One region of the Streptomyces sp. NPDC042364 genome, then DNA from elsewhere that is predicted to be linked to it. Evidence: riboswitches for the same ligand, from Rfam matches in the RefSeq annotation. Region 1 holds a riboswitch; the other holds the start of a gene.
What was found. A riboswitch is a leader RNA that binds a small molecule or an ion and turns the genes downstream of it on or off. The one in region 1 is predicted to bind cobalamin.
Positions count from the first base shown of each region.

Region 2: another riboswitch for cobalamin. It lies ahead of AC067N_RS35765 (energy-coupling factor ABC transporter permease); the one in region 1 lies ahead of AC067N_RS34880 (ribonucleoside-diphosphate reductase subunit alpha).

Region 1 covers NZ_JBWKAJ010000027.1:61,565-66,285, forward strand. The annotation lists gene AC067N_RS34870 (hypothetical protein) at 1-56, shown strand, start outside; gene AC067N_RS34875 (ribonucleotide-diphosphate reductase subunit beta) at 91-1,098, opposite strand; gene AC067N_RS34880 (ribonucleoside-diphosphate reductase subunit alpha) at 1,155-3,581, opposite strand; cobalamin riboswitch at 3,707-3,830, opposite strand; partial or broken gene AC067N_RS34885 (GNAT family N-acetyltransferase) at 3,941-4,264, opposite strand; gene AC067N_RS34890 (nucleoside hydrolase) at 4,408-4,721, opposite strand, start outside.
Region 2 covers NZ_JBWKAJ010000029.1:59,709-64,429, forward strand. The annotation lists gene AC067N_RS35745 (Fic family protein) at 1-567, shown strand, start outside; partial or broken gene AC067N_RS35750 (IS5 family transposase) at 645-1,072, shown strand; gene AC067N_RS35755 (TSUP family transporter) at 1,145-1,930, opposite strand; gene AC067N_RS35760 (DUF1775 domain-containing protein) at 2,057-2,794, opposite strand; cobalamin riboswitch at 3,039-3,222, shown strand; gene AC067N_RS35765 (energy-coupling factor ABC transporter permease) at 3,253-3,951, shown strand; gene AC067N_RS35770 (energy-coupling factor ABC transporter substrate-binding protein) at 3,948-4,307, shown strand; gene cbiQ (cobalt ECF transporter T component CbiQ) at 4,314-4,721, shown strand, end outside.

The DNA.
Region 1 (4,721 bases):
GCCTGACGTCGACCGCGCGGTTCGCCTCGGCCGGGGACGCGATCACGCTCAAGTGACCCCGGCGGGCCGGAGTCGGCCGATCAGCCGGTCCTAGAAGTCCTCGTCCAGGTCGACGGTGCCCTCCACCGCGACCTGGTACGCGGACGGACGCCGCTCGAAGAAGTTGGTCAGCTCCTGGACCCCCTGCAACTCCATGAAGGAGAAGGGGTTCTCCGAGCCGTACACCGGTGCGAAGCCGAGCCGGGTCAGCCTCTGGTCTGCGACGCACTCCAGGTACTGCCGCATGGAGTCGGTGTTCATGCCCGGAAGGCCGTCACCGCACAGGTCGCGCGCGAACTGCAGCTCGGCCTCCACCGCCTCCCGCAGCATGTCCGTCACCTGCTGCTGGAGATCATCGTCGAAGAGGTCCGGCTCCTCCTTGCGGACGGTGTCGACCACGTCGAACGCGAAGCTCATGTGCATCGTCTCGTCCCGGAACACCCAGTTGGTGCCCGTCGCCAGACCGTGCAGCAGGCCCCGGCTGCGGAACCAGTAGACGTACGCGAAGGCGCCGTAGAAGAACAGGCCCTCGATGCACGCCGCGAAGCAGATGAGGTTGAGCAGGAAGCGACGGCGGTCCGCCTTGGACTCCAGGCGGTCCAGCTTCTCCACCGAGTCCATCCACGTGAAGCAGAACTCTGCCTTCTCGCGGATGGACGGGATGTTCTCCACGGCCGCGAAGGCCGCCGCCCGGTCCTCCGGGTCGGGGAGATAGGTGTCCAGCAGCGTCAGATAGAACTGGACGTGGACGGCCTCCTCGAAGAGCTGACGTGACAGATACAGCCGCGCCTCGGGGGAGTTGATGTGCTTGTACAGCGTCAGCACCAGGTTGTTCGCGACGATCGAGTCGCCCGTCGCGAAAAAGGCGACCAGACGGCCGATCAGGTGCTGCTCGGCGGGGCTGAGCTTCGCGAGGTCGGTGACGTCCGAGTGGAGGTCGACCTCCTCCACGGTCCAGGTGTTCTTGATGGCGTCCCGGTAGCGGTCGTAGAAGTCCGGGTAGCGCATGGGGCGCAGAGTCAGCTCGAAGCCGGGGTCGAGAAGGTTCTGGGTGGTCATCGCAGTCGGCGCGGAGCGCCGTCCTCCAGGAGTGGTGGTCGGGTGGCGGGCGGGAGTTACTGGCAGGCTTCGCAGGACTCGGGGTTCTCCAGGGAGCAGGCGACGGCATCGGGATCGGCCGCCTGCTGGACGGGGATGGTCTTCTCGGGCTGGGCGGGCGGCTGTGCCTGGCCCTGGCCCTGGGCGGCGCGGGCGATGCGCGTCGCCGGGCGCGAGCGCAGGTAGTACGTCGTCTTCAGCCCCGACTTCCAGGCATACGCGTACATCGAGGAGAGCTTGCCGATGGTCGGCGTCTCCAGGAACAGGTTCAGCGACTGGGCCTGGTCCAGATACGGGGTGCGGGCGGCGGCCATGTCGATCAGACCACGCTGGGGGATCTCCCAGGCCGTGCGGTACAGCGCCCGGATGTCGTCCGGGACCCACGCGAAGTCCTGAACCGAGCCGTTCGAGTCGCGCAGCGCCTCACGGGTGCGTGCGTCCCAGACGCCCAGCTCCTTGAGGTCCTTCACCAGATAGGAGTTGACCTGGAGGAACTCACCGGAGAGGGTCTCGCGCTTGAAGAGGTTGGAGACCTGCGGCTCGATGCACTCGTACACACCGGCGATGGAGGCGATGGTCGCCGTGGGCGCGATGGCGAGGAGCAGCGAGTTGCGCATGCCGACGGCCGCGACGCGCTCGCGCAGGGCCGCCCAGCGCTCCGGCCAGGTGAACTCGACGCCGTAGTGGTCGGGGTGCAGCACACCGCGGGCCGTACGGGTCTTCTCCCAGGCCGGCAGCGGGCCGTTGCGCTCGGCGAGGTCGGTGGAGGCCTCGTACGCGGCGAGCATGATGCGCTCGGCGATCCGGGTGGACAGGGCCTTCGCCTCGGCCGAGTCGAAGGGCAGACGCAGCTTGAAGAAGACGTCCTGGAGGCCCATCGCGCCGAGGCCCACGGGGCGCCACTTGGCGTTCGAACGACCCGCCTGCTCGGTCGGGTAGAAGTTGATGTCGACGACCCGGTCCAGGAAGGTCACGGCGGTGCGGACGGTCTCGTCCAGCCGCTGCCAGTCGAGGTCACCGGTCGCCGGGTCGACGAAGGCGCCCAGGTTCACCGAGCCCAGGTTGCAGACCGCCGTCTCCCCGTCGTCCGTGACCTCCAGGATCTCCGTGCAGAGGTTGGAGGAGTGGACGACGTGGCCCGGTTCGGCCGTCTGGTTGGCGGTGCGGTTGGCGGCGTCCTTGAACGTCATCCAGCCGTTGCCGGTCTGCGCGAGCGTCCGCATCATGCGGCCGTACAGGTCACGGGCCGGGATGGTCTTCCGCGCCAGCCCGTCCGCCTCCGCCTTGCGGTACGCCGCGTCGAACTCCTCGCCCCACAGGTCGACCAGCTCGGGCACGTCGGCCGGGGAGAACAGCGACCACTGCTCGTCCGCGTTGACCCGGCGCATGAACTCGTCCGGGATCCAGTGGGCCAGGTTCAGGTTGTGCGTACGGCGGGCGTCCTCACCGGTGTTGTCGCGCAGCTCCAGGAACTCCTCGATGTCGGAGTGCCAGGTCTCCAGGTAGACCGCGGCCGCGCCCTTGCGCCGGCCGCCCTGGTTCACGGCGGCGACCGAGGCGTCCAGGGTCTTCAGGAACGGCACGATGCCATTGGAGTGCCCGTTGGTGCCACGGATCAGCGAACCGCGCGAACGGATGCGGGAGTACGACAGCCCGATGCCGCCCGCGTGCTTCGAGAGACGGGCCACCTGGTGGTAGCGGTCATAGATGGAGTCCAGCTCGTCCAGCGGGGAGTCGAGGAGGTAGCAGGACGACATCTGGGGGTGCCGCGTACCCGAGTTGAAGAGGGTGGGGGAGGAGGGCAGGTAGTCGAGGCGGCTCATCAGCCCGTAGAGCGCGGCGACCTCGTCCACGGACCGAGCGGTGTCGTCCTCCGCGAGACCGCTCGCCACCCGCAGCATGAAGTGTTGCGGCGTCTCCACGACCTTGCGGGTGATCGGGTGCCTGAGGAGGTAGCGGCTGTGCAGCGTGCGCAGCCCGAAGTAGCCGAAGCGGTCGTCGGCGGCAGGGTCGACGAGCGCGTCGAGACGCTCGGCGTGCAGGCGCGCGAATTCCGCCGTGCGGTCGGCGATGAGCCCTTCCCGGTGGCCCACGGCGACGGACTCCGTGAACGTCGTGACGCCCTGGGAGGCGGCCTCGGCGCGGATGGAGATCGTCAGCAGACGGGAGGCCAGCTTCGAGTAGGCGGGGTCCTCGGAGATGAGGCCGGCGGCCGCCTCCGTGGCCAGCTCGCGCAGCTCCGTCTCGTCCGCCCGTGCGGACCGGCCGCGCAGCGCGGCGGCGGCGACCCGGCCGGGGTCGGCGTCGGGGAGGTCGGAGGTCAGCTCGGTCAGGGTCCGCAGCAGGGCGGCACCGGGACCGTCGGTCTCCGTCGCCGGGGTGGCGGAAGCCGGTCCGGCGTGGGCCGGGGCGGCTGAAACCGGGTCGGCTGGCGCGATGGTCACGTGGGGGCTCTCCCTCGCTCGGCACGGGGCCCTGCGGAGGGCAGGCAGCAGCACACGAGCGCACGGGGGCGTCGCGTCCACCGGCCCACTCCACGAGGCCCGGACGTCAGGGCACCCGGACCGGACGGCCGGGCGCACTGTCGGCAGGTCCTCGGACTGGACTCGCGTGCGAACGCACGCAAGTACACCGTTGCGGGACAGTTCCGGATTCGCACCGGATTCCCCTGCGGCGACAGCGAGCATGAGCATACATCTTGTGTTGGGCTGCCGCTCCACCCCCAGATGTTGTGTCGTGGTGACTTCGGAGCGTGTCATGGCGTCAACTCATAGGTGAGCATCGTGAGGTCCGGGAAGTGCGGGGCCCGCACCGGGGCCTCGCCGATGCCACGGCCGTGGGCCGCGTGGTCGCCCGCCGGGATCGGGATCTCGGCCTCGCCCGCGGCGGCGATGTCGGCCATGGCGCCTCCGGCCGGGACGAAGGTCACGCCTCCGGCCACCCGTCCGTCCGTCGCGGGGACGAGCACCTCGGCCGCGGCGGCCCGCTTCGCCACGTCCCGAAGCTCCCCGAGGTAATCGTCGCTCTCGCCGAAGTCCAGCAGTCCGTCCGGGAGGTGGGCCTGGGTGGTGATCTCGCCGAGGTCGGCGTAGGCGTCGGGGGAGATGTACCTGATCGTGATGTCCATGGATCGCAGTCTGCACGAGGGGCCGGTCGGCAGGTCTGCGGTTGTCCACAGGGACGGTTGATCTTGTGATTGTCGGCGCGGGTGGGTCTGTGACGCCGCGTGAGGTGTTCGGACCGGGCGGCCGTTCGGACCGGGTGGGTCGGTCAGGCCACCGCCGGCCAGTGCGGCAGCGTCGTCACGAAGTGCTCGCTGAAGTCGTGGGGGCCCGGGCCGAGGGCGACGCGGCCGGTGGCGCGGAGGCGGGCGGTCAGGGCGGGGGACTCGGAGTAGTAGATCCGCCGGGCGTCGGCGGGCACGAACACGGTCTGGCCCCGAGTGAGTTCGCTCGCACACTCCACCACCACGGCCCCTTCGGCGGTCGTCACGAACGCCTCGTCCCCGCACACCCCCACGGCCAGCGGATCGTGCAGCGGACACGTACCGTCCCCGCCGTGACGGGTGTAGGCGTTCATGTACG
Region 2 (4,721 bases), on a different contig from region 1:
ACCTGGTGCGATGCGGGGGGCCGTTCCTCGGATCCGGGTCGAGCCGACCGATTGCGAGCGGCGCTGGCTCAGTCGCGCGCAGACGCCTCCCACAAGCGCCCCCTCACCTGCGCGCTTCTGGCTGAGTGGCAGCGGTTTGTCCTCGGCATGCCAGAGGTTGCATTCCGGCAAGGCGATGCCTTCGCCAAGGGCGGCCGGGAACGCTACGCACTCACGCCACACACCCAGCGAGATTTTGCGCGTTGCCTGCGCGACAGCGCCGACCGCCAAGTCCCCCTGGCCTCCCGCGCAGCCAGGGCCTACCTGGACGTGGCCTTCTTCCACCCCTTCACCGATGGCAATGCCCGCCTCGCCATGCTCACCCTCGCCTATGTCCTGGAGCTGGAGGGAGTCCGGCTGGATCAGACTGGCCCTTTACAGACCACGCGCTACGCGGACGACGCTGCCGGCGCAGCTGACCTGGCTGTCCTGGTCTCCGTCCTCATCCGCTCGGCCCACCACCGAGGGCCCGCTCCTGAGAGCGCAACCTCCCGTCAAGTTCCCTTGATCAATCTGGCCGGGAGGTGAGCACGTACATCCGTACGCGGCTGAGCACGTCGGTGTGACGCCGACACTTGACGAAGCAAACGCGTGGGATGTCTGTCGACCGGGGCAAGTACGGATCGAGGATCCACTGATCACCGAGCGGACGGGTCTACCTCTGTCCGTCGGAATCTCGGGGACGAACCTGCACGACAGCCAGGCACTGATCCCCCTGGTGAAGGGCATACCGCCGATCCGCTCCCGCCGCGGGCGGCGACGCAGACCGGACAAGCTCCACGCGGACAAGGGCTACGACTAGTCCCACCTGCGGCGATGGTTACGGGGGCGTGGCATCAAGCAACGCATCGCCCGCAGGGGGATCGAGACCTCGCAGCGGCTGGGCCGCCACCGTTGGACCATCGAGCGCACCATGTCCTGGCTAGCAGGCTGCCGCTGCCTCCACCGCCGCTGTGAGCGCAAGGCCGAGCACTTCCTCGCGTTCGCGAGCATCGCCTGCACCCTCATCCGTTATCGGCGGCTCGTCTGCTAAGGAGTCCTGTCACTATGTGCGCCCGGGTCGGTCGGGTCGCGGCAGGGTCCCGCGGCGGAAGGCCGCAGGCGTTCAACGCACCGTCTGTACGGCGTACAGGACACCCACCGCCGTGGCCAGGGTGCCCAGCAGCAGCCGCAAGGCCGTCTCGGGGAGCCGTGGTTGCAGGAGTGCGCCCAGGTAGCCGCCCAGCAGACCGCCGAGGCCGCAGGCCAGGCCGAGGGACCAGACGGGGGCGATGTCGCCGGAGCCGGTGAGGGAGAGCAGGGTGAAGGCCGCGGCACCGGCCACGGAGGTGACGAAGGTCGAGGCGAGCGCGGCCGGCGCCACCCTGGCGACGGGCATGCCCCGCCCCACCAGGATCGGGCCGAGGAGGGAGCCGCCGCCGATCCCGTAGATCCCGCCCACGACGCCGACCACCAGCGCCAGGCCGGTGACCGCACGGGGCGAGGGCTCCGGCGCCTGGACACGGCGGGCGGGCCGCAGGGTGCGCAGCACGAGCCACGCGCCGAGCGGCATCAGCAGGGCGGCAACCAGGAGACGGAAGACGGTCGCGCCGGGGACCGCGAGGACCCGGACCACGGCACCGATGACGACGCCGGGCAGGGTGCCCGCCAGCAGCCCGCGGGTCAGAGGGCCGTCCAGGGCGCCCGCGCGGTGGTGACGCAACAGGGCGCCGGGCCCGGACACCACGTTGAACAGCAGGTTCGTCGGGGTGACGGCCGGGCTCGGCACACCCAGCACGCTCAGTTGGACGGGCAGCAGGAAGACCGCGCCCGAGACCCCCACGGGCGCGGTCACCGCCGCGATCAGCATGCCGACGGCGAGCCCGGCCGCCCCCGTCGACCAGATCGTCATCCGTCAGACCTCCATCCGGCCGAGCTTCATCCCTCAAAGATCATCCGTCAGACCTTCGTCCAGGAGAGCTTCATCCGTGAGACCGTCATCCGTCCGGTCCGTCGTCATCCGTCCGGTCCGTACGGGTCAGGCGGCTCCGCCGCGGCGGCCGCGCCACCACCACAGGCCACCGCCGAGGGCGAGGACGGCCGCGCCGATACCGAGGGGCACGGCCAGGGGGACGCCGTCGTCGCCGTCGGTGCTGTCCGCCGCGGGCTTCGCCGTTGCTTCCGCGGCCTCGAGGTCGGGCTCCGGCGAGGCGGTCGCCGGCGAGGGCTCCTCCGAAGGGCTGGGGGTGGGACTGACGAGTTCCGCGCCGGGAGCGGCGGGCTCCAGGTCCAGCCGGGGCGCGGGGTGACCGTGGCCGTGCCCGTCGCCGCCGGAGTCGTCCAGTTCGATCCAGCGGTCCACCTTGCCGTCGCTGTAGAACTGCAGCGTCTTGAACACCAGCGACTTCGCGTCGGGCAACTGCCGTACGGAGACGACGTACTCGGCGTCCTCCCCCACCGCGAGCTTCGGTCCCGAGACGGTGTAGCCCCGTTCGGTGGCGGCGAACTTCCAGCCCTTGGGGCCCTCTTCGTAGCCGACGTCGGCGGGGGCGATGCCCTTCGGCAGGATGACCTCCAGCTTGGTGATGCCGGCGGAGGCGGACTCCGACTCGGCGGAGAAGGTCAGCTCGACGTTCTGGTCGAGGGCGCGGGCGCCCTCCGCCTCGACCTCCGTGTGCGCCGCGGCCGGTGCCGCGGTGACGACGGCGAACGCGAGCGCGGTCGCGGTGAGGACGCCGAGACGGCGCGTGCTGCGTGCCAGGGTCGGGCGGTGCACAGCTGACTCCCTTGTACCGAAGGTGTGAAGCCTGCATTCAAGCGCAGGGCCGACGTCCGGGCCAAGGGCGGCCCGCGGTGCCGGGACGTCCGTCCTACCGGCAAATCCGCCGCACCGGGCAAGGCCGTTGGGTCCTCCCCGCGCGGTGCGGCGCGTGGGACAGCTGAGGCGTGCGCCGGGGTGTGTGCTGTTCACCACCGCCTTCACGCCCCCGTCTGCGCTTGTCAGCGGCCTTGTGGGGGCACTACTGTCACCACGCCTTGGTGAACGGGAAATCCGGTGTGATGCCGGTGCGGCCCTCGCCACTGTGATCGGGAAGTCCGGCTCCAGTCCTCGCGGACAGCCACTGGGTCCTTGTGACCCGGGAAGGCGGAGCACGGGCGGTGGTACCCGTCAGCCAGGAGACCGGCCAAGGCACGTCAACCATCCACGAGGTGCTGGAGAGGGTCTGCTGAGCCATGCACATAGCCGAGGGTTTCCTTCCCCCGGCGCACGCGATCGCCTGGGGTGTCGCGTCCGCGCCGTTCGTCGTCCACGGAGTACGGTCACTCACCCGTGAGGTCAGGGAACACCCTGAGAGCACGCTGCTGCTCGGTGCCTCGGGGGCTTTCACCTTCGTCCTGTCGGCGCTGAAGCTGCCGTCCGTCACCGGGAGTTGCTCCCACCCCACCGGCACCGGACTCGGTGCCATCCTGTTCCGGCCGCCGATCATGGCGGTGCTGGGCACCATCACCCTGCTCTTCCAGGCCCTGCTGCTCGCCCACGGCGGACTGACCACACTCGGCGCCAACGTCTTCTCCATGGCGATCGTCGGCCCCTGGGCCGGATACGCCGTCTACAAGCTGCTGCGGCACTACGACGTGCCGTTGATGGTCGCGGTGTTCTTCGGCGCGTTCTTCGCCGACCTGTCCACCTACTGCGTCACCAGTGTCCAGCTCGCGCTCGCGTTCCCCGACCCGAGCAGCGGGTTCCTGGGCGCGCTCGGCAAGTTCGGTTCCATCTTCGCCATCACCCAGCTCCCCCTCGCGGTGAGCGAGGGCCTGCTCACGGTGCTGGTGATGCGGCTTCTGGTGCAGTCGAGCAAGGGCGAGCTGACCCGGCTCGGGGTGCTCGTGGCGGGCAAGCGGGAGACGAAGAGCGAGGCGGTGGCGCGATGAGCCGGAACACGAAGATCAACGTCCTGCTGCTGCTCGTGGTGGCCGCGCTCGCGGTGCTGCCGCTGGCTCTCGGCCTCGGCGACCACAAGAAGGAGCCCTTCACGGGGGCGGACGGGGAGGCCGAGAGCGCGATCACCGAGATCGAGCCGGACTACAAGCCGTGGTTCTCGCCCCTGTACGAGCCGCCCTCCGGTGAGATCGAGTCCGCGCTGTTCTCCCTCCAGGCCGCCCTCGGCGCGGGCGTCCTCGCCTACTACTTCGGCCTGCACCGGGGCCGCCGCCAGGGCGAGGCGCGGGCACTGGCACAGCAGGAGACCGCGAGGACGCCGGCCGGGTCCGGCTCCGAAGAGGTCTGACGCCACGTGCTACCGATCGACGAGGCGGCGCACAGCAGTCGCTGGCGCCGCCGCCATCCCGTGGACAAGGCCGTGCTCGGGCTCGGCCTCACCGTGCTCGCGATCTCGCTGCCGCCCTGGCCCGGCGCGGCCCTCGTCCTGCTGACCGCGCTCGTCGTGCTGCTCGGACCGGCCGGTGTGCCGCGTCGCCGGCTGTGGCGCGCCTACCGGGTGCCGCTGGGGTTCTGTGTGACCGGGGCGCTGCCGCTGCTCGTCCAGGTCGGCGGGCCCGACGGGTTCGTGACCCTGGCCGCGGGCGGTCCGGTCCGTGCGGCGGAGCTGCTGCTGCGGACCTCCGCCGCCTCCCTGGGCGTCCTGCTGTTCGCCTTCACCACCCCCATGTCGGACCTGCTGCCGCGGCTGGTGCGGGCCGGG